3 regions of the Streptomyces sp. MAR4 CNX-425 genome follow, and region 1 is predicted to be linked to each of the others. Evidence: riboswitches for the same ligand, from Rfam matches in the RefSeq annotation. Region 1 holds a riboswitch; each other region holds the start of a gene.
What was found. A riboswitch is a leader RNA that binds a small molecule or an ion and turns the genes downstream of it on or off. The one in region 1 is predicted to bind cyclic di-AMP.
Positions count from the first base shown of each region.

Region 2: another riboswitch for cyclic di-AMP. It lies ahead of ACHZ99_RS10885 (M23 family metallopeptidase); the one in region 1 lies ahead of ACHZ99_RS28640 (LysM peptidoglycan-binding domain-containing protein).
Region 3: another riboswitch for cyclic di-AMP. It lies ahead of ACHZ99_RS31470 (transglycosylase family protein); the one in region 1 lies ahead of ACHZ99_RS28640 (LysM peptidoglycan-binding domain-containing protein).

Region 1 is NZ_JBMDLF010000012.1:139,316-149,282, reverse strand. Features, by position in the region: gene ACHZ99_RS28670 (sugar phosphate isomerase/epimerase family protein) at 1-36, shown strand, start outside; gene ACHZ99_RS28665 (hypothetical protein) at 188-613, opposite strand; gene ACHZ99_RS28660 (ATP-binding protein) at 610-1,188, opposite strand; gene ACHZ99_RS28655 (helix-turn-helix domain-containing protein) at 1,321-2,181, shown strand; gene ACHZ99_RS28650 (DUF397 domain-containing protein) at 2,182-2,430, shown strand; gene ACHZ99_RS28645 (hypothetical protein) at 2,761-3,411, shown strand; cyclic di-AMP (ydaO/yuaA leader) riboswitch at 3,515-3,688, shown strand; gene ACHZ99_RS28640 (LysM peptidoglycan-binding domain-containing protein) at 3,695-4,594, shown strand; gene ACHZ99_RS28635 (FadR/GntR family transcriptional regulator) at 4,713-5,486, opposite strand; gene ACHZ99_RS28630 (SDR family NAD(P)-dependent oxidoreductase) at 5,552-6,334, opposite strand; gene ACHZ99_RS28625 (beta-galactosidase) at 6,439-8,442, shown strand; gene ACHZ99_RS28620 (ABC transporter substrate-binding protein) at 8,486-9,814, shown strand; gene ACHZ99_RS28615 (carbohydrate ABC transporter permease) at 9,811-9,967, shown strand, end outside.
Region 2 is NZ_JBMDLF010000003.1:266,717-276,683, forward strand. Features, by position in the region: gene ACHZ99_RS10885 (M23 family metallopeptidase) at 258-1,388, opposite strand; cyclic di-AMP (ydaO/yuaA leader) riboswitch at 1,400-1,575, opposite strand; gene ACHZ99_RS10890 (PP2C family protein-serine/threonine phosphatase) at 1,799-3,127, opposite strand; gene ACHZ99_RS10895 (cytochrome P450 family protein) at 3,543-4,787, opposite strand; gene ACHZ99_RS10900 (cytochrome P450) at 4,784-6,223, opposite strand; gene ACHZ99_RS10905 (GTP-binding protein) at 6,220-6,837, opposite strand; gene ACHZ99_RS10910 (DUF742 domain-containing protein) at 6,818-7,186, opposite strand; gene ACHZ99_RS10915 (roadblock/LC7 domain-containing protein) at 7,183-7,620, opposite strand; gene ACHZ99_RS10920 (ATP-binding protein) at 7,617-9,263, opposite strand; gene ACHZ99_RS10925 (sulfotransferase family protein) at 9,465-9,967, shown strand, end outside.
Region 3 is NZ_JBMDLF010000016.1:32,655-42,621, reverse strand. Features, by position in the region: gene ACHZ99_RS31505 (glycosyltransferase family 2 protein) at 1-30, shown strand, start outside; gene ACHZ99_RS31500 (polysialyltransferase family glycosyltransferase) at 34-1,413, shown strand; gene ACHZ99_RS31495 (acyltransferase) at 1,494-2,597, opposite strand; gene ACHZ99_RS31490 (SurA N-terminal domain-containing protein) at 2,756-3,409, shown strand; gene ACHZ99_RS31485 (nucleoside triphosphate pyrophosphohydrolase) at 3,494-4,570, shown strand; gene ACHZ99_RS31480 (cytochrome P450 family protein) at 4,810-6,087, opposite strand; gene ACHZ99_RS31475 (transglycosylase family protein) at 6,195-7,277, shown strand; cyclic di-AMP (ydaO/yuaA leader) riboswitch at 7,439-7,650, shown strand; gene ACHZ99_RS31470 (transglycosylase family protein) at 7,727-8,332, shown strand; gene eno (phosphopyruvate hydratase) at 8,668-9,951, shown strand.

The DNA of each region.
Region 1 (9,967 bases):
GACGCGATGGCGGCCCTGCGCGGCCGGGACTGCTGAACGGGTCCGCAACAGCGCGCGCTCCGGTGCCCCGGCCCGCCCCCGCGGCGGCCGGGGCACCGGGCGTGCGCGGCCCTCGGCGGACCGGCCGTGGGCACCTCCCCCGCAACCGAGTCGAGGAGGTGCCCGGCGGCCGGTCCGCCGCGGGTGGTCAGGCGGCGTCGCTGCGTCCGCCGGCCGCGCCGGCGACATCGCAGGACCAGGCGGGCTCGGTCCCGGTGCGCCGGCAGAGCAGCAGGTACAGCGGGATCGGCGGGGTGTACGGAACCCCGTCGGCCGGGCGGTGCACCAGCCGGGGCACGGCGGCCGCCCCGCCCGGACCCGCCGCCGCGAGGGAGACCGCGGCCCCCGGGGCGTAGTCGACGGCCGGCGGCCAGAACAGGCCGAGGTCGGAGCCGCCCGGCACGATCCACCACCACCGGCCGCCGTAGGCGAAGACGCAGCCGACGCGGGGCAGCCGGGCCGTCACGTCGTATCCGAGGCGCTCCGGCACGCCCACGGCGTCGCAGCCGAGCGCGGCGGCGCCCGCGCCCGGTACGGCCAGCCGGAGCCGGCCGCCGGGCCCGGTGCGCCTCATCCGGCCGCCCGTTCGACGACCGCCCGGCCGGCCACCGCGTCGGCCCCCGATGTCTCCGGCGCACCGGCCGTCCGGGTGCTCGGTGCGGCGGCCCCCCCGGCCGCCGGCACCTCGCGCCGCAGCTGCGCCCAGACCACCAGGCCCGGGCCGGGACGGGCGTCGTACGCCCCCCAGCTGCTGCTCACCGCGGTGACGAGCAGGAGCCCCCGACCCTGCTCGTCCGCGCACGACCGCTGCACCCGCAGGCTTCCCGGCTCGGCACCCTGGTCGGTGACGGCCAGCCGCAGGCTGTCGGCGCTGCAGCGCAGCTCGCACCCTATGCGCCGACTCCCCGTATGCAGCAGTGCGTTGGTCACCAGCTCCGAGAGGACGAGGGTGGCGCTGTCGCCCACCTCGTCCTCCACCCCCCAGCGGAGCAGCTGTTCGCGGGCCAGCCGGCGGGCGACCGCAACGGCCTCCGCCCGACCGGGCACCTCGAACCTGCTCCGCGCCGCATCCGCCCCCGAACGGGCCCCCGGCACGCCGGGGTCCTGTGTCACGACCCCCGAACGATGCAGCTGTGTGGACTGGCTCACGTCCCAAACTATGGTCCCGCCGCGGCCACTTGGCAACCCCCACTCTGAATTTTTCAGAGTTGCCCCTGCACTGTGTGCAGAAAGCTCTGCTCGTGGCACACTGCTTGAGGCATTCGGACAGGGAGGTATGGCGTGAGCGAACCGCGGTCCGCGCCGACCGTGGGGCAGGTCGTTCTCGGCAAACGACTGCAGGAGCTGCGCGAGCACGCCGGGCTGAAGCGGGAGGAAGCGGCCCGGGTCCTGCGCGTCGCGCCGGCCACGGTCCGCCGGATGGAGACCGCCGAGGTCACGCTCAAGGTCCCCTACGTGCAGCTGCTGCTGCAGACGTACGGCATCGGCCAGGAAGAGGTCGACGCCTTCGTCGCGCTCACCGAGGAGGCCAACGAGCCCGGCTGGTGGCAGCGCTTCCACGACATCCTCCCCGACTGGTTCAGCATGTACGTGAGCCTGGAGGGCGCGGCGTCGCTCATCAGGTCGTACGAGCCGCACTTCGTGCCCGGCCTGATGCAGACCGAGGACTACGCGCGGCACGTGCTGAAGATCGGCTCCCTGGGCCGGGTGGGGCCCGCGGAGATCGAGCGGCACGTCGCGCTGCGCATGGAGCGCCAGGAGCTGCTCACCCGCGAGAACGCGCCGCGGTTCTGGGCGATCGTGGACGAGACGGTGCTGCGCCGCCCGGTGGGCGACGGCGCGGTCATGCGCGCGCAGGTCGACCGGCTCCTCGACGTCGCCGCGCTGCCCAACGTCACGTTGCAGATGGCCGAGTTCCGCACCGGGCACCACCCGGGCACGTACAGCCCCTTCGTCCTCTTCCGGTTCGCCGTTCCGGAGCTGCCGGACATGATCTACACCGAGTACCTCACCGGCGCCGTCTACCTCGACGGCCGGCAGGAGGTGGCCTCACACCTCGCCGCCCTGGACCACATGGCGGCCCAGGCGGCGACGGCGAAACGCACGAAGGAGATCCTCCGGGACTTCCGCAAGGAGCTGTGAATGAAACGCATCTACAACGGCATGCCCGCCGCGGACCTCGGCGCCGAAGGCTGGCGCAAGCCGTGGAGCGGCGGCAACGGCGGCAACTGCGTCGAGGCCATGAGGCTGCGCGACGGCCGGATAGCGGTACGGCACTCCGCCGACCCGGACGGCCCCGCCCTGATCTACACCCCGGGCGAGATGGACGCCTTCATCGAGGGCGCCAAGGCCGGCGACGCCGACTTCCTGCTCTCCCGGAGCCCGGAATGACCCACCCCGGCGCACCTGCCGCGCACCCGCGGCGGCGGCGCCACCCGGTCCACTCGCCGGTCGCGACGGACGGCGAGCCCGACCCGGCGAACGGGGGTGTGGCCCGCGCCCGTTGACGGGGGCCACCGGCCGGGAGCACAGAGAGGGAGGGGACGCCCGGGGGGCGTCCCCTCCCTCCACGCGTGCCCTGCCGTCCACGCGCGCGGGCGCGGGCGCGCGATGGAATTCCAGAAATCATGAACCGTGGGTGCACGAAACGCTGCCTTCCGCGACGCAAGGGCGTACGGTATGCCCCCGATGGCCCTCATCAGCCACTCGGGGAGGCCTGCGATGAGCGTGTCACCACCCCCGTCCAGCGGCGCTGCCGGCGCCGGACGGGCGGTCCGGGTCGGGGTGCTGCTGCCCAGAATGCCCGAGGAGCCCGCCTCCTGGCTGGCGGAGTGCGCGGCGTACGACTCCGCCGGCGCGGACGCGCTGTGGCTGGACGGCGGTCCGGACCCGGCGCACGACGTCCTGGCGCTCGCCGCCGCCCTGGCCGGCGCCACCGACCGGGCGAGGCTCGTCGTCGCCCTGCCCGACAGCGTGCCGCAGGCCGCGTGGCTGGCCCGGGCGCTGGCCACCGTGGTGCTGCTGAGCGAGCGCCGGCTGGCACTGGCGGCCGACTCCCGGCGGTGCGCGGAACTCGTCGCCGTCGCCCCCTCGGTGCCCGCCTTCCGCCGGCTGGCGCCCGCGGGGCCGGGGTACGAGGAGCCGGACGGCGGGCGCTGGACCCCGGCGGCGGCGCCGGCCGGGCCGGATGCCTGGCGGGCCGCGCTGGCCGGGGCCGCGCAGCGCGGGGTGCGCGGTCTCGTCGTACCGGCGGGGCCGCCGCTGCTGGAGGCGCTGCGCCGCGGCGGCGGTGTCGAACGTCACAGGCGCCCCATCCGTCCCACGCGTGCGCGCGTAGCCACGGAGCGTCAGAGTAGGCGTGGATCCTCGTGATCCTCTTGTGATCTGCCGTTCGATCTCCTAGTGTCCGAGACGTTCGCAGACGCGAGCACCGCGCTCCGGTACGCCGAATCCTGCCCGTCGGAGCCCGGAACCGTCGTCCCCACAGCCGTTCGGGCAGGAGCGGGGGAACCACTTCTCCGTCGGCCGGAGACACGGTGGCAACCGCACCGGACTCCCCGACTCGGGGTGAAGCCGCATCGCACGACGCGGCCGGGCAACTCCAGCCCGAACCCGACAGCTCACTTCGCAGGCGTCGGAGAAAGAGCGAGCCACCATGGCCGGAACCGGCACCCGGCGCGCGCCCAAGTCGCGCTCCAGCCGCCGCTATGCCGCCGCCGCGGGCGTGGGCATAGCCCTGCCCGTCGCCGGCGGAGTCGCGGCGACCGCCGCGCACGCCTACACGGTCGAGAAGGGCGACACCCTCTCGGAGATCGCCGAGGACAACGGATTCGGGGCCGACTGGCAGCGGCTCTACGAGGCCAACAAGGCGGCGGTCGGCGACAACCCGCACCTGATCCTCCCGGGCCAGGAACTCGACCTCGACGGGAAGAAGCAGGCCGCCGACAAGCCGACCGAGGCCGACCGGACCGCCGCCGAGACCGAGAAGAAGCAGCGGTACGTCACGCACACCGTCGGCGCGAACGACACGCTGTCCAAGATCGCCGCGAAGTACGACGTGCCCGGCGGCTGGCAGCGCGTCTACGTCGACAACGAGAAGGCGATCGGCGACAACCCGGCCGCGCTGACGGTCGGCACCGAGCTGCGCGTCGACACCGAGGGCGGCGAGGTCGACCGGTCGATCGACCCGAACGGCTCGTCCTCCGCCGGGAGTTCGGGCGGCTCCGGCGGCGCCACCGAGGCGTCGCAGGCGAGCGTGCCGACCACCGAGTCCGGCATCCAGGCCGCGGCCCGGGAGATCGTGCCCGCCGACCAGTTCACCTGCTTCAGCAACATCGTGGAGCGGGAGAGCGGCTGGGACCACACCGCGACGAACCCCAGCTCCGGCGCCTACGGCCTGATGCAGGCCCTGCCGGGCTCGAAGATGGCCTCGCACGGCGACGACTGGCAGACCAACCCGGTCACCCAGCTGGAGTGGGGCCTGGACTACATGAACGACCGCTACGGCAGCCCGTGCGGCGCCTGGGAGTTCTGGCAGGCCAACAACTGGTACTGACCCCCCGGGCCGGACGGCCCGCCGGAGTGCCGAAGCCGCCCCGTCGCGCGGATGCGTCCGCGCGGCGGGGCGCACGCGTGGGTACGGGACCGCGGAACCGCCCCGCGCCGGCCGCCCGTCAGCCCGCCGCCGGGCCCGGCTCCTGCTCCGGCGCCGCGGTCAGCTCGGCGAGGTCGTGCGCCGCCTGCGCGAGCAGCCCGCGCATCGCCGTCTCGGCGGCGTCCGGGTCCTCGGCCCGTACCGCGTCGAGCACCGCGCGGTGGCTCGGCACCGGGTCCCCGGGATGGTGCCCGGGGCCGTGCACCAGCCGGTCGCGGGCGGCCAGGCCGGTGGCGATGACCAGGTCCATGCGCTCCAGCAGCTCGTTGTGCGAGGCGGCCAGCAGCGCGCGGTGGAACGCCAGGTCCGCCGCGACGGCCGCGGCGGAGGCGGCGGCCCCGTCCCGCGCCTCGGCCATCGCCGCGAGCGCCGCGTCCAGCGCCGCCAGGTCCGCGGCGGTGCGCCGCACCGCCGCCAGCCGCACGGCCGCCGGCTCGACGATGCCGCGCACCTCGTCCAGGTCCCGCAGCAGCGGCGAGGCGGCCCGCGCGGCGGCACCGTCGCCCTGCTCCCGCCCGGCGGTCTCGAAGCGCCAGCGCAGCACGTCGGCGTCGAGGAGGTTCCAGTCGGAGCGCGGCCGGACGAACGTGCCGCGCTTCTGCCGGGCGTCCACCATGCCCTTGGCGGCCAGCACCTTCAGCGACTCGCGCAGCGCGGTGAGGCTGACGCCCAGCTCGGCCTGCACGGCGGCGAGGTCGAGGGTGGCGCCCTCGGCTATCTCGCCGCTGAGGACGCGGTGCGCGAGGGCCTCCACCGTCTGGCCGTGCACTCCGCGGCGGGCGTAACCCGACATGGCCGCTTGCTCCTCCCTGTGTCGCTGCTCCGGCGCGCCCCGGCGGGCCCCCGCCCGTTCCGCCTTCAGGCCGATGACTTTACGACGCTCCAGCCGCCGTCCACGACCAGGCTGGCGCCGGTGACGTAGGACGCCTCGGGCGAGGCGAGGAAGGCGACCGCGGCGGCCACCTCCTCCGGCGCGCCCAGCCGGCCGGCGGCGGTCTGCGCCGCGCTGGCCCGGCGGTCCTCCTCGGGGACGCGGTCCCACAGCCGGGTGAGCACGGGGCCGGGCAGCACGGTGTTCACCCGTACCGACGGGCCGTACTCGACGGCGAGTTGGCCGCCGAGCGACAGCAGCCCGCCCTTGGCGGCGGCGTACGCGGGATGGCCCGGGATGCCGTGCGTGGCGTGCACGGACGAGACCAGCACCACGGCTCCGGGGGCGTCCGGCTGCGCGCGCAGGCCGGGCAGGCAGGCGCGGAAGCCGAGGAACGCGGCCGTGAGGCCGACGTCGACCTGGCGCCGCCAGGAGCCGGGCGAGGTCTCGTGCGCGGGGGCGACGTCGACGGCGACGGCGTTGGAGACCAGGACGCCGACGGGCCCGAACGCGCCGGCCGCGGCCGTGATCCGCGCCCAGCCCTCCTCCCCCGCCACGTCCGCGGTGACCGCGGCGGCGGTGCCGCCCGCGGCGGTGATCTCCGCGGCGACGGCCTCGGCCCGGTCGCCGTCGATGTCGGCGACGACGACGGCGCCGCCCTCGGCGGCGAGCCGCCGGGCGACGGCCGCGCCGATGCCGGCGGCGGCGCCGGTGACGACGGCGGTCCGGCCGGCGTAGCGGCCGAGTTGCGGGGGTCCGGCTGCTGTCACGAGTTCACGCTCCGGGTATTGACGGATCTGCCACGGCGCTTCTACGTTGCCCGCACGTTAATTCGTAAATTACGAAATCAGCAAGAGGGGCGGAGGAAGCACACGTGAGGCGCATCCACTTCGGCGGCGACTACAACCCCGAGCACTGGCCGGAGGAGGTCAGGGCCGAGGACATCCGGCTGATGAAGGAGGCCGGAGTCTCCATGGTGACAGCCGGGATCTTCTCCTGGGCGCTGGTCGAACCGCGCCCGGGAGAGTACGACTTCGACTGGTTCGGCCGCGTGCTGGACGACCTGCACGCCGCCGGCGTGCGCGTCTGCCTGGCGACCATGACCGCCTCCCCGCCGCCCTGGCTCTCCGAGCGGCACCCGGAGATCCTGCCCCAGGGCCCCGACGGCGTCCGCAAGTGGCCCGGCTCCCGGCAGCACTACTGCCCCTCCAGCCCGGTCTACCGGGAGCACGCCGTCCGCCTGGTCACCGAACTCGCCACCCGCTACGGCACCCACCCCGCCCTGGACAGCTGGCACATCGGCAACGAGTACGGCTGCTCCAACCCGCGCTGCTACTGCGACGTCTCCGCCGCCGACTTCCGCCGCTGGCTCCAGGAGCGCTACGGCACCGTCGAGGCGCTCAACACCGCCTGGGCCACCACCTTCTGGTCGCAGCGCTACGACACCTTCGCCCAGGTCCTCCCGCCGCGCACCACCCCCACCCACCCCAACCCGGCCCAGGAGCTGGACTTCGCCCGCTTCTGCGACGACGCCCTGCTGCAGTGCTACCTCGCCGAGAAGGAGGCGCTGCGCCGCATCACCCCCGACGTGCCCGTCACCACCAACCACCTGCCGCTGCACAAGGCCGTCGACGCGTTCTCCTGGGCCGCGCACGAGGACGTCACCGCGCTGGACTTCTACCAGGACCCGTACGACCCGGAGACCCACCTCACCGCGGGCCTGGCCTTCGACCTGACCCGCTCCGCGGGCGGCGGGCAGCCGTGGATGCTGATGGAGCAGGCGCCCAGCGCGGTCAACTGGCGGCGCCGCAACAGCCCCAAGCCGTTCGGGTCGATGCGGCTGTGGAGCTGGCAGGCGGTCGCGCAGGGCGCGGACGCGGTGCTGTACTTCCAGTGGCGCGCGACCCCGGGCGGCGCCGAGAAGTTCCACTCGGCGATGGTGCCGCACGCCGGCACCGACACCCGGATCTTCCGCGAGGTGCGCGAGCTGGGCCGGGAGCTGGGCGCCGTCCCGCAGCTCGCCGGCTCGCGCGCGCGGCCGGACGTGGCCCTGCTCGCCGACTGGAACAGCTGGTGGGCGCTGGAGCAGGGCTCGCACCCGTCGGCGGACCTGGACTTCACCGAGACGCTGCGCCGGCACTACAAGCCGCTGTTCGAGGCGGGCGTGCCGTGCGACGTCGTGCCGCCGGACCGCGACCTGTCGGCTTACCGGCTGGTGGTCGTGCCGAACCTGTACCTGATGAGCGAGGAGACGGGCAGGCGGCTGACCGCGTACGTACGCGCCGGGGGGCACCTGCTCGTCTCGTACTTCACCGGCATCTCCGACGACTGCGACCGGGTCCACACCGGCGGCTACCCGGCGCCGCTGCGCGAGGTCCTGGGGCTGCGCGTGGAGGAGTTCTGGCCGCTGGCCGAGGACCAGAGCCTGCCGCTGACCGGCGCGCTCACCGGCACCGGCGACCTGTGGTCGGAGTCGGTCGACCTCGAAGGCGCCACCGCCGTCGCCGCGTTCGGCGCCGGCGAGCTGGCCGGGCGGCCCGCCGTCACCCGGCACGGGTACGGGGACGGGGTCGCCTGGTACGCGGGCACCCGGCTCGCGCCGGAGGCGATGCGCACCCTGGTGGACCGGGTGCGCGCCGGGGCCGGGGTGGCGCCCGTGCTGCCGGGGCTGCCGGCCGGCGTGCAGGCCACCGTGCGCGAGGGCGCGGACGGGGCGGACGAGCGCTTCCTGTTCCTGCTCAACCACGGCGCCAGCGCCGCAACGGTCACCCTGCCCGAGCCGATGCGCGCGCTCGTCGGCGACGGTGCCGACGCCGCGGCCGCCCCGGTCACCGCGGTCGAGCTGCCCGCCCGCGGCGTCGTCGTCCTGGTCCCCTGAGCCGCCTGCCGCTACCGAGAAGACGCACTGACGAGGAGGTCGGATGCCCACCCGAAGAGAGGTCCTGGCCTGGGGCGCCGCGGCGGCCGCCGCGGGTGCCCTGGCGGGCTGCGGCGAGGAGGTCGGCGCGGCCCGGCAGACCCGGGCGACCAAGCGGAAGCCGGGCCAGAAGGTCACGCTGAGGTTCTGGACCTGGGTGCCGCTGCAGAAGGCCGTGGCGCTGTGGAACAAGCGGAACCCGGAGATCCAGGTCGACGTGCAGACGGTGCCCGCCAACACCTCCGGCGGCTACCAGAAGATGCACGCCTCCCTCACCGCCGGTGACCCGCCCGACCTGGCGCAGGTGGAGTACTACGCGCTGCCCGAGTTCATGCTCGTCAACGGCCTGACGGACCTGAGCGAGTACGGCGCCGACGAGCTGAAGGGCCGCTACGTCGACTGGCAGTGGCAGCAGGGCGTCTTCGCCGGCCGGACGTACGCCATCCCGCAGGCGTCCGGGCCGATGGGGCTCTTCTACCGCCAGGACCTCTTCGAGCGGTGGGACATCGACGTCCCGGCGACCTGGGACGAGTACCGGGCCGCGGCCCTGAAGATCAGAAAGCGCGGCGGCGGCTCCGTGATCACCGCCTTCCCGCCCGCCAACGCCCAGTGGTTCGCCTCCTTCCCCTGGCAGCGCGGCGCCCACTGGGTGAGCACCGACGGCGACACCTGGGTGGTCGACCTCACCAGCCCCGAGTCCCTGGAGGTCGCCGACTTCTGGGACGGGATGCTCTCCGACGGGCTGGTGTGGCCCACCCAGGACTCGCAGTCCGCGTTCTTCAAGGGGCTGCAGACCGGCCGGATCGCCACCTGGCCGGGCGCCCAGTGGTACGACGCCCTCATCCGCGGCAACGCGCCGCGCACCGAGGGCCGGTGGCGGGTCGCCGAGCTGCCGCAGTGGGAGCGCGGCGCGCACGCCTCGTCCAACTGGGGCGGCTCGGCCACCGCGATCCTCCAGGGCAGCAGGCACCCGGTGGAGGCGCTGGAGTTCGCGCACTGGCTCAACACCGACCCCGAGGCGATCGACCTGCTGATCGCCGCCGGCTACGGCTGGCCGGCGGCGAGGATCGAGCTGGCGGACTCCGCGCTCGGCAAGCCCGACCCGTTCTTCGGCGGCCAGCGCTACAACGAGGTCTTCCAGCTGTCCGACAGCAACGTCGACACCTCCTGGCGCTTCGCGCCCACCACGACCCAGTCGTACGCCCACATCCAGGACGCCTTCGGCCGCGTGCTCGCCGGCAGCGGCTCGCTCGGCGAGGCCCTCAGGGACGCCGAGGGCAAGTTCGTGGACGACCTGAAGGCCAAGGGACTCAAGGCGAGGAGCGCGAGATGAGCACCTCCGCGAAGCCCCGCGGCGGGCGGCGCAGCCGCCCCGACCGCAAGGCGTGGGCGTTCCTCGGCCCGTTCCTCGCGCTGTACCTGTTCGCGATGGTGGTGCCGATCTTCTACGCCCTCTACCAGAGCATGCTGAAGGTCGAGCGCAGCG
Region 2 (9,967 bases), on a different contig from region 1:
GGAGCGGGCCCGGGGAGGGATCCGCCTCCCCGGGGGCGGGAGTGCGGTCCTCGCGGGGTGGAAAAGGCCGACGGCCCTGGTGTCGGGGGGTCGGCCACCAGGGCCGCCGGCGGTCTCGGCGCGCGCGCCCGGACGCCACGGGGGAAGGTGCGTACGGGCACGCCGGAGACGTGGGAGGTGGGCTTATGGGGGCTTGCGGTCCGTCGGGCGGCGGGGGGTTCCGTCCCGGCCGGTGGCGGCCGGGGGTCCCGCCGGCGTCAGACCGGGGCGCCGTTGTTGCGCAGCCAGGCCAGCGGGTCTATCGCGTCCCCGCCGCCGGGTCGTACTTCGAGGTGCAGGTGCGGGCCGGTGACGTTGCCGGTGGCGCCTACGCGCCCGATGACGTCGGCGGTCGTCACCTCGCCGGAGGACTGGATGATGGAGGACAGATGGCAGTACCAGATCTCGGTGCCGTCTTCGAGCGTGAGGACGATGCGGTAGCCGTACGAGCCGGCCCAGCCGGCCTCGGTGATGGTGCCGCCGTGCACGGCCTTGACCGGGGTGCCGGTGGAGGCGGCGAAGTCCTGCCCGGTGTGGCCCGCGGCCCACATGTCGCCGGACTCGCCGAAGGTCGAGGTGAGGGTGTAGCTGTCGAGCGGGGAGACGTAGCTGGCGGCGAGCTTCGCGAGGCGCTCGGCCTCCGCCTTGCGGCGGGCCTCCTCCTCGGCCTTGCGGCGGCGCTCCTCCTCCAGGCGACGCTGCCGCTCCTCCTCCGCCGCCTTCGCCTCGGCGGCCTCCTCGGCCGCCTGCTGGGCGGCCTCGGCCTCCGCCGCCGCGCGGGCCGAGGCGTCGGCCTGGGCCTGCTGCTGGTCGGCCTGCTCCAGGATGCGGGCCCGCAGGGCCTCGCCGGAGTCGGCGGCCGGGGTGGCGGTGTCCGAGCCGGAGGTGGCGGCGTAGCTCACCTGGGTGAGCGGCGCCGTGGTGACGACGGCGTCGTCGGTGGCGGGCTCTTCCTCGGTGGGCATCAGTTCGCCGACGCCCGGCAGGCTCTCGGCGTCCGGCAGTTGCGCGCTTATCTCGTTCGCGACGGCGTCGACCTGGTCGGGCATGGATATCGCGACCGGCGGCTTCTCCTGCGCCGTGGCCACGCTGCCCGCGCCGACGGCGGCGAAGACGCCCACGCCCAGGACGGCGCCGCTGCGCGCCATGCTGCCGCCGCGCTGCTTGGCGAGACGCCGGCGGCCGCGGGAGGGAAGGTCGTCCTCGGGAAAGACTTCGTCGACCGGCTCTTCGGCGGCGTAGCCCGGGGGCGCATATCCGTCGGGGGCGGTGCCGCCCGACGCATAGCCGTCGTAGCCGTAATCGTCATAGCCATGGCCGTAGCCAGGCCCAGGCCTGTAGGACGCCACGAAGGCGTACTCCTTTCCTTCCTTCTCGCCTACCGGGTTAGCTGACGGGTTCGGAGCAGGAAGGTCTCCTACGGGTCGCCCCCTGTGGGAGGTTGGCCCGATTCACCCCAAGGTGGTGGTTCCCCGGTTCCCTCGGTGTTTCCGTTGCTGCAGTTGTTCCACGTGCGGGATTCGGCGACGGCGCACGGAGCCGCCTCTTGCGGCGGCAGTGACGACCGCGCTGCGTTACCGCACGCTAGCGGACGTCGGCGTTCGATTCCAAGTCGTTCCCGTTATTCAGTTGTGCTTTGCCGCGGACGATACGGGCATGTACCAGCGGAATCGGACAAGTTGACGCGACGGCTACGCGGGGAGAGGTCCGGTCGTTAGCTGATCGTGCATCAGTTGTTATGCGGAGTGGCGCTGTTTCATTACGGAGCGTGTGCATCGGGAGGGGCGGCCGGAAGCCGGCGGAAGGAGGTGCCCGAGCGGGAGCGGGAGAGGGCGAACAGCGCCATGTCGTCCGCGACGCGCCCGCCGGTGTAGCGGGTCACGTCGTCCAGGAGCGTGTCCAGCAGCGCGTGCGGACCGTCGAAGACGCGGCCGTCCATCCGCGCCAGCGGGTCGTAGAAGACACCGGCGGCGTCCCGGGCCTCCGTCACGCCGTCCGTGTACAGCAGGAGCGACGCGCCCGGCGGGAACGCCACCTCCAGCAGCTCGTCCGGCCACGTGCCCAGGTCGCCCATGCCGAGCGGCAGCGCGTGCTCCCGCGGCTGGAGCAGCCGCGCCGCGCCGTCCGAGCCCAGCAGCAGGGGCGCCGGGTGGCCGCGGTTGAGCAGCCGCAGCGCGCCGCCGTCGCGGTCCGCCTCCGCCAGCACCGCCGTCGTGAACCCCTCCACCCGGTCCACCCCGCTGCGCCCCGTCTCCTCACGCTGAAGCGCCCGCTCCAGCCGCCGCGCGACCCCGTCGAGCCGCGCCTCCTGCTCGGCCGCCTCCCGGAAGCAGCCGACGACCACGGCGACGGACTCCACCGCCTCCAGCCCCTTGCCGCGTACGTCCCCGACGATGCAGCGCACGCCGTACGGGCCCTCCTGGACGGCGTAGAGGTCGCCGCCGATCCGGGCGTCGACGTCGGCAGCCTGGTAGCGGGCGGCGATCCGCAGGCCGCCGAAGCCGTCCGGCGGGTTCGGCAGCAGCGCGCGCTGCGCGGCGACGGCAACGTGGCGGGCGGAGGTGAACCGGCGGTAGTTGCGCTGGATGAGCACGTTCATGCCGATCGCCACGACGCTGAGCACGAGCTGCGACACCATCTGGATGACCGACCCGGAGTGCGTGACGGTGCCGTTGAGGACCTCCAGCATGACGAACACGAACAGCGCGGTGACCGCGACCGTCACGGTGCCGCGCAGGGTGAGCAGCACGGCGGCGACCATCGGGATGCTCTCGAAGACCGGTGACGCCCGCAAACCCTCCGGCGTGAACCCGTAGAACACCGCGGCGGCGACGATGAGCCCGGCCGGCAGCCAGCGCAGCACCGGCCCGACGCGCCGCTCGGCGGTGCCGGTCACCTCGTCGATCCGCGGCCGGGTGTCGCGCGCCGGGGCGCTGCTGCCGACCCGGTAGCCGCGGCCGTCCTTGTACGGCCCGGACCACCGGTTCCGGGCCGTACGAGGACCGCCGCGGCGGTCCGGCCGGCCGCCCCTCCCCGGGCCCCGCGCGCTGCCGCCCTGCTCTCCCGCATCATCCCGCACCGGCGGCACCTGCCCTCTCCAGCGCTGTCCCTCCTGCACGGCCGGCATGCGGGCCTCGCCGTCGTTCCCAGACTCCCGGGTGCCGGGCGGCGGGGCGACCGCACGAGGCCGGGCGGGTGACGGCGGGACCCGGGGAGGCGGGAGGCGGGCGGCGGGAGGTGGGCGGCGGGCGGTGGGCAGCGGGCAGGGGTCGGCTACCGGGGCCGTGGGCCCGTGGGCGTGCAGGCGCAGCACGCGCGGCAGACGCCGTACGCGCCGCACGCGCGGGCGCACCCGGCAGCGGCGGGCGCACCCGGCATCCGCGGGCAGCGCCTCCCGCCCGACGGGCGGGTCGGCTCAGGGCGCGGGCCGGGATGCCGCCGCCCCGGGCACGCCCCGCCGGGGCCGCGCCCGCCGCCCCGCCCCGCCCGCCGCCCCGCCGCCGTCAGGCGAGACGGACCGGGAAGGACGCCAGGTCGTTCTGGGTCAGCACCGGCAGGTTCCGGATCTCCTCCACCGGCACCGCCGCCCGCAGCCCCGGGAACCGCGCGAAGAGCGCCGGCAGCGCCACCCCCGCCTCCAGCCGCGACAGCGCCGCGCCCGGGCAGATGTGCGGGCCGTGCCCGAACGTCATGTGCCGGATCGGCGTCGGCCGCGTCACGTCGAAGGCATCCGCGTCCGTCCCGTGGTGCCCGGCGTCCCGCCCGATCGCGCGGTACGAGATGACGACTCCCTCGCCCTTCTCGATCACCGTGCCGGCGATCTCGATGTCGTCCGTCGCGAACCGCATCAGCAGGTGGGTCACCGGCGGGTCGTAGCGCAGCGCCTCCTCGATCGCCGTTTCCCACGTCACCGTGCCCTCGCGGACCAGGTCGAGCTGCCCGGGGTGCGTCAGCAGCCCGCGCACGGTGGTGAGGAGGAGCGAGATCGTGGTCTCATGCCCGGCCGCGATCATCGACTTCAGGTTGCCGACGACCTCCTCCTCGGTCAGCGGCTCGCCGCCCTCGTCGGCGAGGATCAGCGCGCTCGTCAGGTCGTCGACGGGCTCGGCGGCCTTCTGCCGCACCATGTCCGTGAACACGCGGTCCAGCTCCGCCATCACCGCGAGCCGCTCGTCCTGCGGGGTGAGCATGGAGAAGAACGCCTTCCACAGCCGCATCTGCCGCGGTATCTCCGATTCGGCGACGCCCATCAGCGCGCACACCACCCGCATCGGCAGCGGCTGCGCGAAGACCTCCTTGAGGTCCACCACGCCGTCGCCCGCGGCCGCCGCCGACTCCAGCGCGTCGAGCAGCTCCGCCGTCACCCGCTCGACCACCGGCCGCAGCGCGTCGAGCCGCCGCGGCGTGATGGCCTGGGCCGTCTTGGTACGCAGCCGCCGGTGCTCGGCGCCGTCGACGGTGAACATCGACCGGCCCGGGTCGACCATCCCGATCAGCGGCCACTCGGCGGTGACCGCGCCGGTCTGCCACAGCCGCCAGGCGCCGATGTCCTTGACCAGCCGGGCGTCGGTGAGCAGTTGCCGCGCCTCCGCGTGCCGCGTGACGGTCCACGCGGGCACGCCGAGCAGCTCGATGCGGGTGAGCGGGGCGGCGGCGGACAGCCGCGCGGTCTCGCCCGCGAGGTCGCGTACGAGGGGGTCGATGGCCAGCGGGGCCGTGTCGGCGCCGGCGGCGTGCGGGCAGTTCACGGGTGGCCTCCTGCGGCGCGTACGGGGGTGAAGGTGACCGGCAGGGCGGTCATCCCGCGCAGGAACGGGGACGGCCGCCGCACCAGCGTCCGGGCCGGTACGGACAGGTCCAGGTCGGGCAGCCGGTCGAGGAGCACCTCAAGGCCCGTACGGGCGATGATCTCAGCGATCTCCTGGGCCGGGAAGGGGCACCGGAAGTCGCCGTAGCCGAAGGCGAAGTGGGCGCTGTTGCCGGCCTGCGCCCCCGCGCCGCTGCCTCCGTACCCGCCCCCGTACCCGCCGCCGTGGCCCCCGCCCGTGCCGACGAGGGCCTGCTGGATCTGCGGGTCGTCGTTGGCGGCGGCGAGGCCGAGGAGCAGCAGGTCGCCGGCGCCGACGGGGCATCCGCCGAGCTGGGTGTCGCGCGCGGCCCAGCGGCCGACGAGGATCTGCGTCGGGGTGTCCTCCCACAGCACCTCGTTCATGGCCTGGCCGACGCTGTGCCGCCCGCCGCCGAGGGCGGCGGCGAAGCGGTCGTCGGTGAGCATGAGGCGGATGGAGTTGCCGATCCAGTCGGCGGTGGGCAGGAAGCCGGCGGCGGTGGTGTCCTTGAGGTCGAGCATGACCTCCTCGTCGGTGAAGTGCATGGGGTCGGCCAGCATGCGCGAGGCGACGTCCTGGCCGGGCGCGAGCCGCTTCGCGGCGACCAGCCGGGTCATGTGCCCGACGAAGGTCTCGTACGCCTTGAGCGCCCCGGGCCCGCCGTCCGCCAGCTCGTTGAGCACCTGCGCGAGCTGCCGCCCCTCGGCGTCGGGGAAGCCGATGAGCCGGGCGAGGACGAGGACGGGCAGCGGCACGGCGTAGTCGCCGACGAGTTCGGCGCTGCCGCGGGAGCAGAACGAGTCGATGAGCCGGTCCGCGAGCTGCTCGCAGTGCCGGCGCAGGTCGAAGGGGTCGACGCCCTCCAGCGCGGCGCCGACCATGACGGCGTGCCGGCGGTGGTCGGCGGCGGAGGCGGTGAAGTGGATGGACGGCATGACCTGGCCGACCATCGGCAGCAGCGGCCAGTCGGGCGGGATCTTCTCCCACTGGTTCCACAGCCCGCGGTCCCGGGTGAACAGGTCGGGGTCGGAGGTGACCTGGTGCAGTTCGCGGTAGCCGATGACGAGCCAGGCGGGGATGTCGCCGGGCAGCTCGACGGGGACGACGGGGCCGTGGTCGCGGCGCATCTCGCGGTAGAGGTCGCGCGGGTCGGTGTGGAAGCGGTCGCCGCTGAGGGGTACGGAGCCGGCGTGCGCCGGGCACGCGGCGGGGGGCCCGGCCGGCGCGGCGCCGGGTGCGCCGGCCTCGGCCGGGGTGTCCGGTGCGGCACCGCGCCCGGCCGGGGACGCCCCGGCCGGTGTCCCCGGGGCGTCGCTCCCCTCGCGTGCGGCCTGGTCCTCGGGGGTCGGGGTCATGTCGCGGTCTCCGGTGGGGTGGGGACGGTGGCGGCGGCGAGGCGTTGCAGGTGCTCGACCAGGGCGATGAGGACGCCCTTGCTGGACTCGCGGGACCGCGCGTCGCAGTCGACCAGCGGGACGTGCGGGTCGAGGTCGAGCGCCTCGCGCACCTCGGCGCGGGTGTACGGCGGCCCGCCGAAGTCGTTGCGGGCGACGATGAACGGCGTGCCGTGGTGCTCCAGCCGGTCGATGGAGTACCACGAGTCGGCGAGCCGGCGGTGGTCGACGAGCACGATGGCGCCGAGCGACCCGGAGAACAGCCGGTCCCACAGGAACCAGAACCGCTCCTGGCCCGGGGCCCCGAAGAGGTAGAGCACGGTGCGCTCGTCGAGGCTGATGCGCCCGAAGTCGAACGCGACGGTCGTGGCCGTCTTGCCGGGCACGGCGCTGCGGTCGTCGATGCCGCGGCCGGCGAGGGTCATCGTCTCCTCGGTGTTCAGCGGCCGGATGTCGCTGACGGAGCGGACCATGGTGGTCTTGCCGACGCCGAAGCCGCCGACGATGACGATCTTCAGCCCGTTGTCCGCCGTACGGGCCAGCGGGGCGCGCGCGTCAGAGGTCGCGGAGTCCAACGAGCACCTTCTCCAGAGTCTCGGGATCGGCGAACCGCACGCCGCCGGGGATGCGCGGGGGCGCGTACCGCGGATGGCGCGCGGTGATCCGCTCGGCGGCCAGCAGGTCGGACAGCAGGATCTTGGTGATGCCGACGGGCAGGCCGAGGTCGGCGGACAGCTCGACGACCGCGGTCGGGGTCCGGCAGATGCGCAGGATGGCCGCATGCTCGGACTGCATGCCCGGCCTCGGCTCGCACTCGGCGACCACCAGGGTGACGAGGTCGAACTCGTCGCTGGCGGGCCGGCTGCGCCCCCCTGTCAGGGTGTACAGCCGGTCCGGATCGTCGTCCCGGCCGGCGCGGGTCATTCCGCCGCGACCCCCTCGGCCGCGGGCACGGGCCCGCGGGGCGGCGCGCTGAGGTGGTCGCCGAGCTGCTCGACGAGCTCCAGCATGTTGTGCCCGACGAGCCCGGGGTCTGCGGTCTCCGCGGCGATGACGGCGACGTGGCTGCCGGAGCCGGCCTCGGCGATGAAGAGGATGCCGCCGTAGAACTCGGTCATCGACTGCCGTACGCCGCCGCTGCCGTCGCCGAACTCGACGGAGGCGCCGTGCGACAGGCTCTGGATGCCGGCCGAGATGGCGGCGAGCTGGTCGGCGCTGTCCTCCGACAGCTCGGGGGTGTGGCAGAGCTTGAGCCCGTCGCGGGAGAGGACCAGGGCGTGCCGGGCGCCGGGCGTGCGCTTCAGCAACCCCTCCAGCAGCCAGGTCAGTCCGGTGGCCTCGGCGGGGGATTCGGTCATCGGTTGTCCTCCGAAGGTGAAGCGGCGTTGCGTGCGGGGGGTGCGGCGGAGGAGTCGGGGGCGTCGCCGGACGTGGCGGCGTCGTCGCGCGTGGCCGTGTCGTCGGACGTGGCGGCGTCGCCGGACGTGGCCGTGTCGTCGCGCGGGGCCGCGTCGGCGGCGTCCCGCTCCCGCCCGGTCACCGCGCGCCGGAAGGCGCCGAACCGGGCGGCGGAGCCCGCGGGTTCGAGCTTGCGGTACGAACCGGTGTCCCCGTCGCCCGCGCCCTCACCCGCGCCGTCGTCGCCGCCGCCGCCGTCGCCCGTACCCGCGCCCGCCTCCGGCACGCCGCCCGGGTGCGCCCCCGCCAGGGTGCGCCCGCGCCGCCGCCGCGGCAGCGCGGCCAGCGCGAACGGGTCGTGCCCGGCGTCGTCGGCCGGCAGGTCCGCCCGCCGGTCCGCGTCCTCGCCGGCCGCGACGTCGCGCTGCCGCGGGACCGGCAGCGGCGTGCTGCCGGTGTCCTCCGTGGGCATCGGCAGGCCCGGCCGCCGTACCGGATCACCCGGCCGGGCGCGCGAGATCAGCTCCTGCGGGATCATCAGCACCACGCCCGTGCCCCCGATGGCGGAGGGCCGGAACGAGACGGTGAGCCCGTGCTTCTGCGCCAGGTGCCCGACGACGGGCAGGCCGAGCCGGGTGCCGGTGAGCGTGGACAGGTCGGTGGCGGTGCCCGAGACGGCGCGCTCGGCGCGCCGCTGCGCGGCCTCGCTCATCATCAGCCCGCTGTCCTCGATGGTGACGACGGCGCCGGCCGGCACCTCGGAGACGTAGACGTGCACCTCGGTGGTGGGCGGCGAGAAGTTGCAGGCGTTGTCGAGGAGTTCGGCGAGGGCGTGCATGACGCCCTCGGCGGCGTGGCCGGCGACCGCGGCCTCGGAGACGGCCCGCAGCCGGACCCGCTGGTAGCCGGCGATCCGGCCCATGGCGCCGCGCAGGATGGACTCCATCGCGATCGGCTTCGCCCAGCGGCGGCCCGAACGGGCGCCGCTCAGCACCGCGACGCTGTCGGCGACGCGCCCGGCCTGCGCGGTGCGGTGGTCGAGGTGGAGGAGGTCGCCGAGGACGTCGGCGTCGCCGTGCCGGTGTTCCATCTCGCGCAGGTCGGCGAGCATGCTCGTGGTGATCGCCTGCATCCGGCCGGCGGCGTTGGCGCAGGAGGCCATGGCGGCGGCGCGCCGGTTCTCGCTGCGCCGCGCCTCGTCGGCGACCTGCGTCAGGGCGCGCCGGTACGCCTGGTTGTCCAGTTGCGGGGCGGCGGCGAGCGCTTCGTCCACGGGCGCGCCGGCGGCGATCTTCGACAGCACCTCGGGGACGACGCGGTCGGCGAAGACCGCGGCGGCGCCGGCGGCCGCGGCGGCGCGCTCGTCGGCGCGGGCGGCCTTCGCGCGGTAGCCGGCCGCGGCGGCGACGGCCGCGCACAGCAGGACGGCCGCGGCGCCGCCGCCGTAGACGATCTGCCGGGTGTGGTCCTCGGGTCCCGCGACCGCCGCCGCGAGCACCGCGGCCGCGGTCGCGGGTGCGGTGACGAACAGGGCCCGCAGGGCGGCGGGCAGTCGGGAACGCGGGGCCCGGGCGGGGGCGGCTGCGTCCTGGTGCGCGGTCATCGACGGGCTCCTCCGGGCAGGTGGCCTGTCCCACAGGTCGGGTGTGCAGGTCGGGTGTGTGCGCCGGTCGAGCAATCTGCACACGGGTGCTCAAGTCGCCGACACTATAAGGAGTTTCCGCACCACACCAGCACGCCCAGAAGACCGTTTGCAGCACACCTGTGACAAGAAACGGCCGAAGGAAAAGCGGAGGAGAAGCGGATGCTGGAAGTCATCGGAGCGGGAGTCGGACGCACCGGAACGCTGTCGCTCAAGACGGCGCTGGAACGGCTCGGGTTCGGCCCGTGCCACCACATGCTGGGCCTCTTCGGGGACCCCGGGCAGATCCCGATGTGGCGGGCGGCGGCCCGCGGCGAGCCCGTGGACTGGGCGCGGGTGTACGCGCGGTACCGCGCGACGGTGGACTGGCCGGGCGCCCGGTTCTGGCGGGAGATCGCCGCGGCGTTCCCGGCGGCGAAGGTGGTGCTGACCGTACGGGACCCGGAGAGCTGGTACGCGAGCGCGGCGGCCAGCATCCACGCCGCGGCGGTCGCCCCGCCGCCCGCGGACGCGGAGGAGGAGTACTTACGGCTGCGCGACATGGCGGTGGAGGTGGTCTGGGACGGCGTCTTCGACGGCCGGTTCACGGACAAGGAGCACGCGCTGCGGGTGGTCGCCGAGCACGACGCGGCGGTGCGGCGGGGGATCGACCCGGACCGGCTGCT
Region 3 (9,967 bases), on a different contig from region 1:
GGTACGGGACAGCCGGAAAGGGTCGCCTGAGTCGTGCACGAGCACCGCACCCAGATCTTCGAGGTCTCCACGCTCTACGGGGCGGCGACGCTCGCCGCCGCGCTGGACGCCGGGCAGTTCGGGCCGCGGGCCGGGGCCCGCCGCGTCCTGCTCGTCGCCAACAACGCCGCGGTCCCCGAGACCGCGACCCGGCTGTCGGAGATGCACGGCTGGACCCCGGTCGCCGCCCGCTTCGACGAGGTGCTGGACTACAACCACGAGATCCGCCCGCACCACCCCGCCGCGTGGAATCCGCGGGGCGCCGACGTGCCACTGTTGCAGCGGCTGCTGCGCGCCGCCTGGGACCTCGGCGACGGGCCGCTCGACCTGGTGGTCGAGTCGGTGACCGCGCCGCCCGCGAAGGCGCTCGTCACGATCTTCGCCGACGCCGACGTGCACGTGTACGCGGACGGGCTGATGAGCTACGGCCCGACCCGCGAGCGGCTCCCGCAGCACGTGGCCTGCCGGGTGCAGCGGCTGCTGCACCTGGACCTGGTGCCGGGGCTGACGCCGCTGCTGCTCACCGAGCACGGGGTGCCGGCCGAGCTGGTGCCGAACGAGGCGTTCCGCGCGGTGCTCGACGAGGTGGCCGCGGCCGCGCCGGAACCGCCCGCGGCGACGGACGGCCCCGGGGACGGGGAAGGCGGCGGAGAAGCCGCCGGGGAAGGGGACGCGGACGGTGCGCCCACCGCCGTGCTCCTCGGCCAGTACCTCGCCGCGCTCAACATCCTCACCGGGGCCGAGGAGGAGGCGCTGCACGAGCGGATGCTTCGCGGCGCCGCCGCCGCCGGTCACACCGCGGTCCTCTTCAAGCCGCACCCCACGGCCCCCGCCCGCTACTCCACGGTGCTCCAGAAGGCCGCCGCCGACGCGGGCGTCACGCTGACGGTGCAGGAGGAGCCGATGCTCGCCGAGGCGCTGTACGGCACGCTGCGCCCGCGGCTGGTCGTCGGCTGCTTTTCCACGGCGATGCTCACCGCCGCGAACCTCTACGGCATCCCCGTCGCCCGGGTCGGCACCGAGACGCTGCTGGAGCGGCTGACCCCGTACCAGAACAGCAACCGGATCCCCGTCACCATCGTGGACTCGATCGTGCCCGAGCTCGGCGGCTCCACCGCCGCGAGCGGCCCGGCGCGCGACACCGCCCAACTGGCCGGGCTGCTCACGGCGGTGGGGTACTGCATGCAGGCCGACAACCACGCGCGGCTGCGCGCGGGCGCGCAGGAGTGGCTGGCGGTGCATCTGAACGCGGACACCCGCCGGTACTTCAAGCGCAAGCGGCTGACCGCGCTGCGGCTGCCGGGCGGCAACCTGGGCCGGGTGCCGAACGCCCGCAGGGCGCTGGGGAAGGTGCGCAGGGCGCTCGCGAAGTAGCGGTCACGCGGGTACGCGCGCGTACCCGCGTACGGCGAGCGCGGGGCCGCCCGCGCCGCCCGTACGCCCGCGCCCGCCCCCTACCCCAGCAGCCGCCGCAGCCCCAGCCGTTGCCACAGCAGCGCCGCGCCGAACGACAGCACCACGCTCGCCGCCCAGATCCCCGCGGTCAGCGCCACCGCCTCCGCGGCGCCCGCATCCGCCGACACCACCGGCTCGGCGAGCGCCTGGATCACCATCAGGTGAACGAGGTACGCCCCGAACGCGGCCCCCGCGGCGCGCTTCACCCGCGGGCGCCACCGCTCCGGCACCCGCACCCGCGTCAGCGCCAGCAGAACCGCGCCGGTGAACGCGGCGACGAGCAGGTGGGCGTTGGGGATCACGTAGCTCACCTGCGTCTGGTAGACGAGCACACCGGCCGCCGCCGCCGTCGCCACGGCCGCCCACAGCGCCCGGCCGCCCGGCCCGCTCCGCCGCGGGCTCAGCGAGAACAGCAGGGCGCCCCCGGCCGCGTACACGAGCGAGTAGACGCCGAACCCCCAGCCGAACGACGGCGTCGCCCAGCCGGCCGCCCGGCCCGCGTCGGCCAGCAGGCCGGGGCCGAGCGCGAAGCCGAGGAGCACCGCGCCGAGCCACCACGGGCGCCGGCCGGCGCGCAGCAGGACGACGAAGCCGAGGAGGAGGACGACGGGGACGTAGGCGTACAGGTACCACAGGTGGTACGCGGGGCGTACGGTCGCGAACGCCGCGTCCACCGCCAGGTCCCGCACCGGATCCTCGTTCGTGTCCCGCAGTTTCCCCCACAGCAGGTAGACGGCCGTCCACACGCCCATGGGGACGACGATCCGCACCATGCGCCGCGCGAGCCGCCGGCCGTCGCGCGGCGGGGCGCCGGCGAGGACGGCCCAGCCGGCGATGGCGAAGTACATCGGGACGGCGAAGCGGCTGAGCGCGTCGGCGGTCATGCCGGCCCAGTACGCGGCGGCGCCGTTCGCCTCCCGGCGGCCGACCGCGTTGATGAACTCCGAGCCGGTGTGCCCCAGGATGACGCCGCAGGCGCACAGCAGGCGGATGAGGTCGACGTCGTAGCGGTGGCCGGGCCGCCGGGCCGGGGCGGCGTCCCGCGGCGGGGCGGCGGAGTCGGAGGCGGCTGCCGGCCGCGTCGGCGCGTCGGATACGGTCACTGCCGAACCTTCTTGTGCCGCGGTGTACGGAACGTGAATGACGGCCGAACAGAGAAGTCGAGGCGGGGCAGTGGTGGCGCCGGGCGCCCCCCGCGTAAGATCGTGATCCGTATCACGAAGTGGCACGCCGCCGCAGAAAAGCAGCCCAGGAGGCCGCCATGCGCAGGACCGCGCTCGCCGTAACCGTCGCCGCGATCGTCGTGGCCGTGCCGCTGCTCAGCTCGTGCGGCAGCGAACCGCGCGCGGGAGCCGCGGCCGTGCTCGGCGACGACGAGCGCATCACCGTCTCGCAGCTGCAGAACCGGGTCGCCGACGTCCGCGCCGCGCAGAACGCCAGCCCCCAGGCCGACCAGCTGATCGACCAGAGCGGCGACCTCAGCGTGGACACCCTGAACTCGATGCTCCAGGGCCGGGTCATCGAGCAGGCCGCGGAGAACCACGGCGTCTCCGTCCCCCGCGGCGAGGTGCAGCGCACCAAGCGGGCCGAGGCGGCCTCGGTTGGCGGCGAGAAGCGGCTGGAGGAGATGTACCTCCAGCAGTACAGCCTCGCCCCCGAGGCGCTCGACAAGCACTACGAGCAGCAGCTCATGGTGGCGGGGCTGGTGGAGAAGCTGGGCATCGACCCGCAGTCGCAGGAGGGGCAGGCCCGGCTCGGCCGGCTGCTCATCGAGGCGTCGGACGACCTGGGCATCGACGTCAGCCCGCGGTACGGCAAGTGGGACAACGAGCAGGTGCGGCTGTCGCAGGCCGACACCCCGTGGATCAAGCAGGTCAGCGCCACCGCGGAGGGCGGCGTCGCGCCGCAGGGGTGAGCGCGCGGCGCGCCGCGCGGTGGCGCCGGTGAGACGCCGGTGCCGGTGCCCGCGACCAGTGCCGGTACGGGTGCCGGTACGGGACTGTCGGCGGCGTCGGTTACGGTCGGGGACGTGACCGGCCGCATCGTCCTGTTGACCACCACCCACCGCATCGCCCCCGGGCTGCTGTCCTGGCCCGCGTGGGAGGCGCTGCGCGGCGCCGACCGCGTGCTGTGCGCCGACGCGGCGCACCCGCAGCTGCCGTACCTGCGCGAGGCGGGCGTCGCCGTGGAGAACGCCGAGCCCGACGCCCGCGAGCTGACCGAAGCCTGTGCCGCGGGCGCCACCGTCGTCGTGGTCGCCGCGGCGGACGGCGAGCCGCGGCTGACGGACGGCCTGGCGCGGCTGGCCGGGTCGGGGCGGACGGAGATGCCGTCGCTGGAGCTGCTGCCCGGTTCGTACGACCTGCCGGGCGCCCGGCTGATCGACGTGGTGCAGGTGATGGACCGGATCAGGCGCGACTGCCCCTGGAGCGGCGGGCAGACGGGCGAGGGGCTGGTGAAGTACGGCCTGGAGGAGGCGTACGAGCTGGTCGAGGCGATCGAGTCGGGGGACGCGGAGGCGGTCCGCGAGGAGCTGGGAGACGTGCTCTTGCAGGTCGTCTTCCACGCGCGGATCGCCGAGGAGGACCCCGACGCGCCGTTCTCGGTGGACGACGTGGCGGGCACCCTCGTGGAGAAGCTGGTCCGCCGCCACCCGCACGTCTTCGGCGACGCGGTGGCCGAGACCCCGGCGGACGTCAAGGCGCACTGGCTGCGCGAGAAGGCCGTGGAGAAGAGGCGCACGTCGGTGACGGACGGCGTCCCGCCGGCCCAGCCCGCGCTGTCGCTGGTGGCGAAGCTGGCGGGCCGCGCCCGCACGGCGGGCCTGGCCGTGCCGGACCCGCCCGCGGACGGCTTCGGCACCGAACTGCTCGCCCTGGCGCTACGGGCCGAGGCCGCCGGCGTCGACCCGGAGACGGCGCTGCGGGCGGCGGCGCGTACGTACCGGGAGGCGATCCGCGCCGCGGAGGCGGAAGCGGCGGAGCCGACGACGGAGCCGACGACGGAGCCGAGGACGGAGCCGGGTGGCGACGGCGGGGACCACGGAGAGGACGGCGAGGGCGCGGAGGGCCGCTGAACCTCGGGCCGCGGCGTGCCCCCCCGGGGGCCCCGTGCCCCCGGGCCCCCCGGTGCCTCCCGTGCTCCCCGGTGCCTCCCGGGCTCCCCGGGGTCTCCCGGGCTCCCCGGGGCCTCCCGGGCCCCGCGGCGGCCTCCCGGCTCCGCCCTTCCCGGCTCGGTCGTTCCCCGCTCCCGGTCCCGGCCTCCCGCCCCCTCCCCGGCGGCTCCCGCCCCCGGCGGCCCGCGCCCGCCGCCCGGTCACCGCGGCGTGAACTCCACCGGCAGCGTCCGCAGCCCCCGCATGATCAGCCCGCCGCGCCAGCGCAGCTCGCCGGCGTCCTCGCCCAGCCGCAGGTCCGGCAGCCGGGTCAGCAGCGCCGCCAGCGCCGTCTGCCCCTCCAGCCGGGCCAGCGGGGCGCCGAGGCAGTAGTGGATGCCGTGCCCGTAGCCCAGGTGCGGGTTGTCCCGGCGGGCGAGGTCGAGGGTGGCGGGGGCGTCGAACCGGGCCGGGTCGCGGTCCGCCGCGGCGAGGACGACGAGGACGGGGTCGCCCTCCGCGACGGCCACGCCGCCGATCTCCAGCGCCTCGGTCGCGTACCGCCACGTGGCCATCTCCACCGGCCCGTCGAACCGCAGCAGCTCCTCCACGCCGGTCTCCAGCAGCCCGCGGTCGCCGCGGGTGAGGGCGTCCTGCAACGCGGCCCGCTGCGCGGGGTGGCGCAGCAGCGCGTGGGTGCCGTTCCCGATGAGGTTGATGGTGGTCTCGAAGCCCGCGAAGAGCAGCACGAAACACATCGCCACCACCTCCTCCTCGGTGAGCTGCTCGCCGTGGTCGGAGGCGCGGATCAGCGCGGAGACCAGGTCGTCGCCGTCGCCGCGCCGCTTGCGGTGGATCAGCTGCGCGAGATAGGCGCGGATCTTCTTCACCGCGCGGGCGACGCCGCCGCGCGGCCCCCGGCCGTGCCGGATCATCATGCCCGCCCAGTCGCGAAGGTCGTCCTGGTCCTCGCGGGGGATGCCGAGCAGGTCGCAGATGGCGTAGATCGGCAGCGGGAAGGCGAACTCGTGGATGAGGTCGGCGCTGCCGCGGCCGGCGAACCCGTCGATCAGGCCGTCCGTCAGCTCCTGGACCCGCGGCGCGAACGCCGCCACGCGCCGCGGCGTGAACGCCTTCGACACCAGCCGGCGCAGCCGGGTGTGGTCGGGCGGGTCGATGTTCAGCAGGTGCGTCATGAGACCCGCGCTGCGCTCGCCCGGAATGCCCGTCTTGCTCTTCGCCGCCGCGTCGTCCGCGTGGTGTACCGGGTTCTTCGACAGCCGCGGGTCCGCGAGCGCCCGGCGGGCGTCGGCGTAGCGGGTCACGAGCCACGCCTCGACGCCGCTGGGGAGCGTCGTCCGGCGCACGGGGGCGTGCGCGCGCAGCCGGTCGTACGCGGGGTAGGGGTCGGCGGCGAACTCCCAGCCGAACAGCTCGGGGACGGGCGCGGTGGTCACGCCCCGACCGTACCGGGGGCCGACCCGGCACGCTTCGGCCATCCTCTGTGATCTGGGCGTGACTATCAGGCGATCAACTTGTGATCGGGGGTACTTCGGTATTAAGTTCGGCCACTGGCTCGAACACACAGGGAACGAAAGGCACTCGCATGCGCTCGGGTAACGGACGCCACCGACGTCCCCGCCAGGCCCCCGCGTTCGTCGTCGCCGCCGGCGCGACCGGGGCGGGCATCGCCCTGCCGCTGCTGGGCGCGAGCGGCGCGAGTGCCGCCGACGCCGGCACGTGGGACCGGGTCGCCGAGTGCGAGAGCGGCGGGCTGTGGAGCGCCGACGAGGGCAACGGGTACTACGGCGGCCTGCAGTTGACCATGGACATGTGGCAGGAGTACGGCGGCGAGGAGTTCGCCTCGCAGCCCGACTTCGCCAGCCGGGCGCAGCAGATCACCGTCGCCGAGCGCATCCTCGACGGCATGGGCGCCGACCGGGCGTGGCCGGAGTGCGCCGCCGACGCCGGGCTGGCGGCCGACGAGGCGGAGCCGGAGGTCGACCCCGGCGCCCACCTTCCGCTGCCGCCCACCACCCCGCCCACGCTTGCCCCCGACCCCGGGGCCACGGACGGCGAGGACGGCACGGACGGCGCCCAGCGCGAGGGCGACGACCGGAACACGGACCGCGGGGACGACGGCGACCGCGGGGAGCCCTCCGGCGGCGGCAAGCACCGCGGCTCCCAGGACCCCGGCGAGGCCGCCACGGACTCCGGCGACCGGGCCGGCCGGGACTCCGAGGGCGGCGACGGCGCCGAGGCCACGGAGGGCACCGGCCGCCACCGCGCCCCGGACGCCTCCGCGACGCCCACCCCGACCCCGTCCGACGCCCTGCCGTCCCCCGACGGCTCCGACGGCTCCGCTGTCCCCGAGGCGCCGCGCGAGGCCGTGGAGACCCCCGGCGCCTCCCAGGGGCCCGGCGCGACCGAGCTGCCCGACCCGGGCCGCGAGTGGATCGCCGAGATCCCCGGCGACCCGGCGGAGCGCGACGGTGACGGCGGGTCCGGCGAATCCGGCGCGGGCGACGGCAGTTATACCGTCCGACCGGGTGACACCCTTTCCGAGATCGCCACGGAGCATTCGCTGGAGGGCGGATGGTCCGAGTTGTATGACGGAAACAAGAACTCGCTCGGCGCCGACCCCGACAACATCAAGCCTGGTCAGGAACTCGAATTGGGTGGAAACTGACCCGGCCCCCGGCTAAGTGCACACGGATTAGTCATATTTGACGTAATCGGCTGACCGGGCTAGCTGACGGGCGGAAAACCAGGCACGGAACTTTCCGAGGTCTTTGAATCGCACACGCCTATGTGCTTACCGTCACATTGCTCGCCACCGCGAGCCCCGGTGATCGCCTCACGCCGAATCCTGTCGGCGTTCACCCGGGCCATCCGTGCATGAAGCACCGCTGACAGGAGCGGGGGACCCACGGTAGGCGCCGATCCGGTCCAACGAGAAGGCGGACCGGACGGCTTGGGGTCAAGCCGCACGCTCGACGTACGGCCGGGCACTCACAGCCCGCACCCGACAGCTCACCTCGCAGGCGTCGGTGAGAAAAGAGCATCATGCTTCTTCCTGCCGGAACGGGTAAGCACCGCCGCCCCGCCGCCGAGGCCCGCCTGGGCACGCACTCCCGCATGGCCGTTCTCATGGGCGCCACCGGAACCGCCATCGGGCTGCCCGTACTGGGCGCCCACAACGCCGCCGCCGCCCCGATCGATACGTGGGAACGGGTGGCCGCCTGCGAGTCCGGAGGAAATTGGGCGACGAATACCGGGAACGGCTATTTCGGCGGCGTCCAGTTCTCCCAGTCCAGCTGGGAGGCGGCCGGGGGCGGCGGCTACGCCCCGCGCGCCGACCTGGCGACGAAGGAGCAGCAAATCGCGGTGGCCGAGCGGCTGCTGGCCATGCAGGGCCCGGGCGCGTGGCCCAACTGCGGCCCCCGCGCCGGCCTGACCGCCGGCGGCCCGCCGGCCGGGCAGCTCGCTCCGGCCGCGCCCCAGGAGCAGGCCGCGGAGCAGCCGCAGCAGCAGGCCCAGGAGCAGGCTCAGGAGCAGACCCAGCCGGAGTCCCGCACCGTCTTCCGGGGCTTCTACTACGAGGTCCGCGAGGGCGACACCCTCGACGACATCGCCCGCCGGCACGGCGCGGACAGCTGGCAGCAGCTCTACGAGGAGAACAAGTCGGTCGTCGGCGCGGACCCCGACCTGATCCGCCCGGGTCAGAAGCTGAAGGTGAGGTAGGGCCCGCGCCCCGCGCGGGCGGGCCGCCGCCCCGGAGCACGTGCCGGACGGCCCGCCCGCGCGGTACGGCGCGGCCGTCCCGGCCCGTCCGGTGCGCGGGCCGGGACGACCACGCCGTACGCCACCGCCCGCCGCCGAACGCCGCGCGCCGCGCGTCGCCGCCCGCCCGTGCCGCCCGCCGCCCGCCCGCCGCCCGTACGCCGTCCGTCCGGCGGCCGGCGCCGGCTCCGTACCGTCTCGTACCGCGGAATGCGGCCGGGTGCGGGCCGGGCCCGTCACCCCGGGCGGCTAGGCTCAGGGCGGAACCCGTAGCGAATCGCTCCGAAGGAGACACCGTGCCGTCGATCGACGTCGTCGTAGCCCGCGAGATTCTCGACTCCCGCGGCAACCCCACGGTCGAGGTCGAGGTCGGCCTCGACGACGGCAGCACCGGCCGTGCTGCCGTCCCGTCCGGCGCCTCCACCGGCGCCTTCGAGGCCGTGGAGCTGAGGGACGGGGACAAGGACCGCTACGGCGGCAAGGGCGTGGAGAAGGCCGTGCTCGCGGTCATCGAGCAGATCGGCCCCGAGCTCGTCGGGTACGACGCGACCGAGCAGCGCCTCATCGACCAGGCGATGTTCGACCTGGACGCCACCCCCGACAAGTCCTCCCTCGGCGCGAACGCCATCCTCGGCGTCTCACTCGCCGTCGCGCACGCCGCCTCCGAAGCCTCCGACCTGCCGCTCTTCCGCTACCTCGGCGGCCCCAACGCGCACGTGCTGCCCGTGCCGATGATGAACATCCTCAACGGCGGCAGCCACGCCGACTCCAACGTCGACATCCAGGAGTTCATGATCGCGCCGATCGGCGCCGAGTCGTTCTCCGAGGCCGTACGCTGCGGCGCCGAGGTCTACCACCAGCTCAAGGCCGTCCTCAAGGAGCGCGGCCTGTCCACCGGCCTCGGCGACGAGGGCGGCTTCGCGCCGAACCTCGACTCCAACCGGGCCGCGCTGGACCTGATCATCGAGGCGATCCAGAAGGCCGGCTACACCGCCGGCCAGGACGTCGCCCTCGCGCTCGACGTCGCCGCCTCCGAGTTCTACAAGGACGGCACGTACGTCTTCGAGGGCAAGGAGCGCTCCGCCGCCGAGATGACGGAGTACTACGAGCAGCTCGTCGCGGACTACCCGCTGGTCTCCCTGGAGGACCCGCTGTTCGAGGACGACTGGGCCGGCTGGACGGCGCTGACCGAGCGCCTCGGCGGCAAGGTCCAGATCGTCGGCGACGACCTCTTCGTCACCAACCCCGAGCGGCTCCAGCGCGGCATCGACGAGGGCGCGGCGAACGGGCTGCTGGTCAAGGTCAACCAGATCGGCTCGCTGACCGAGACCCTGGACGCCGTCGAGCTGGCCCAGCGCAACGGCTTCAAGTGCATGATGTCCCACCGCTCCGGCGAGACCGAGGACGTCACCATCGCCGACCTGGTCGTCGCCGTCAACTGCGGCCAGATCAAGTCCGGCGCCCCGGCCCGCTCCGAGCGGGTGGCGAAGTACAACCAGCTGCTGCGCATCGAGGAGATCCTCGACGACGCCGCCGAGTACGCGGGCCGCAGCGCCTTCCCCCGCTACAAGAACGGCTGAGCCGCCGCCCGGCGAC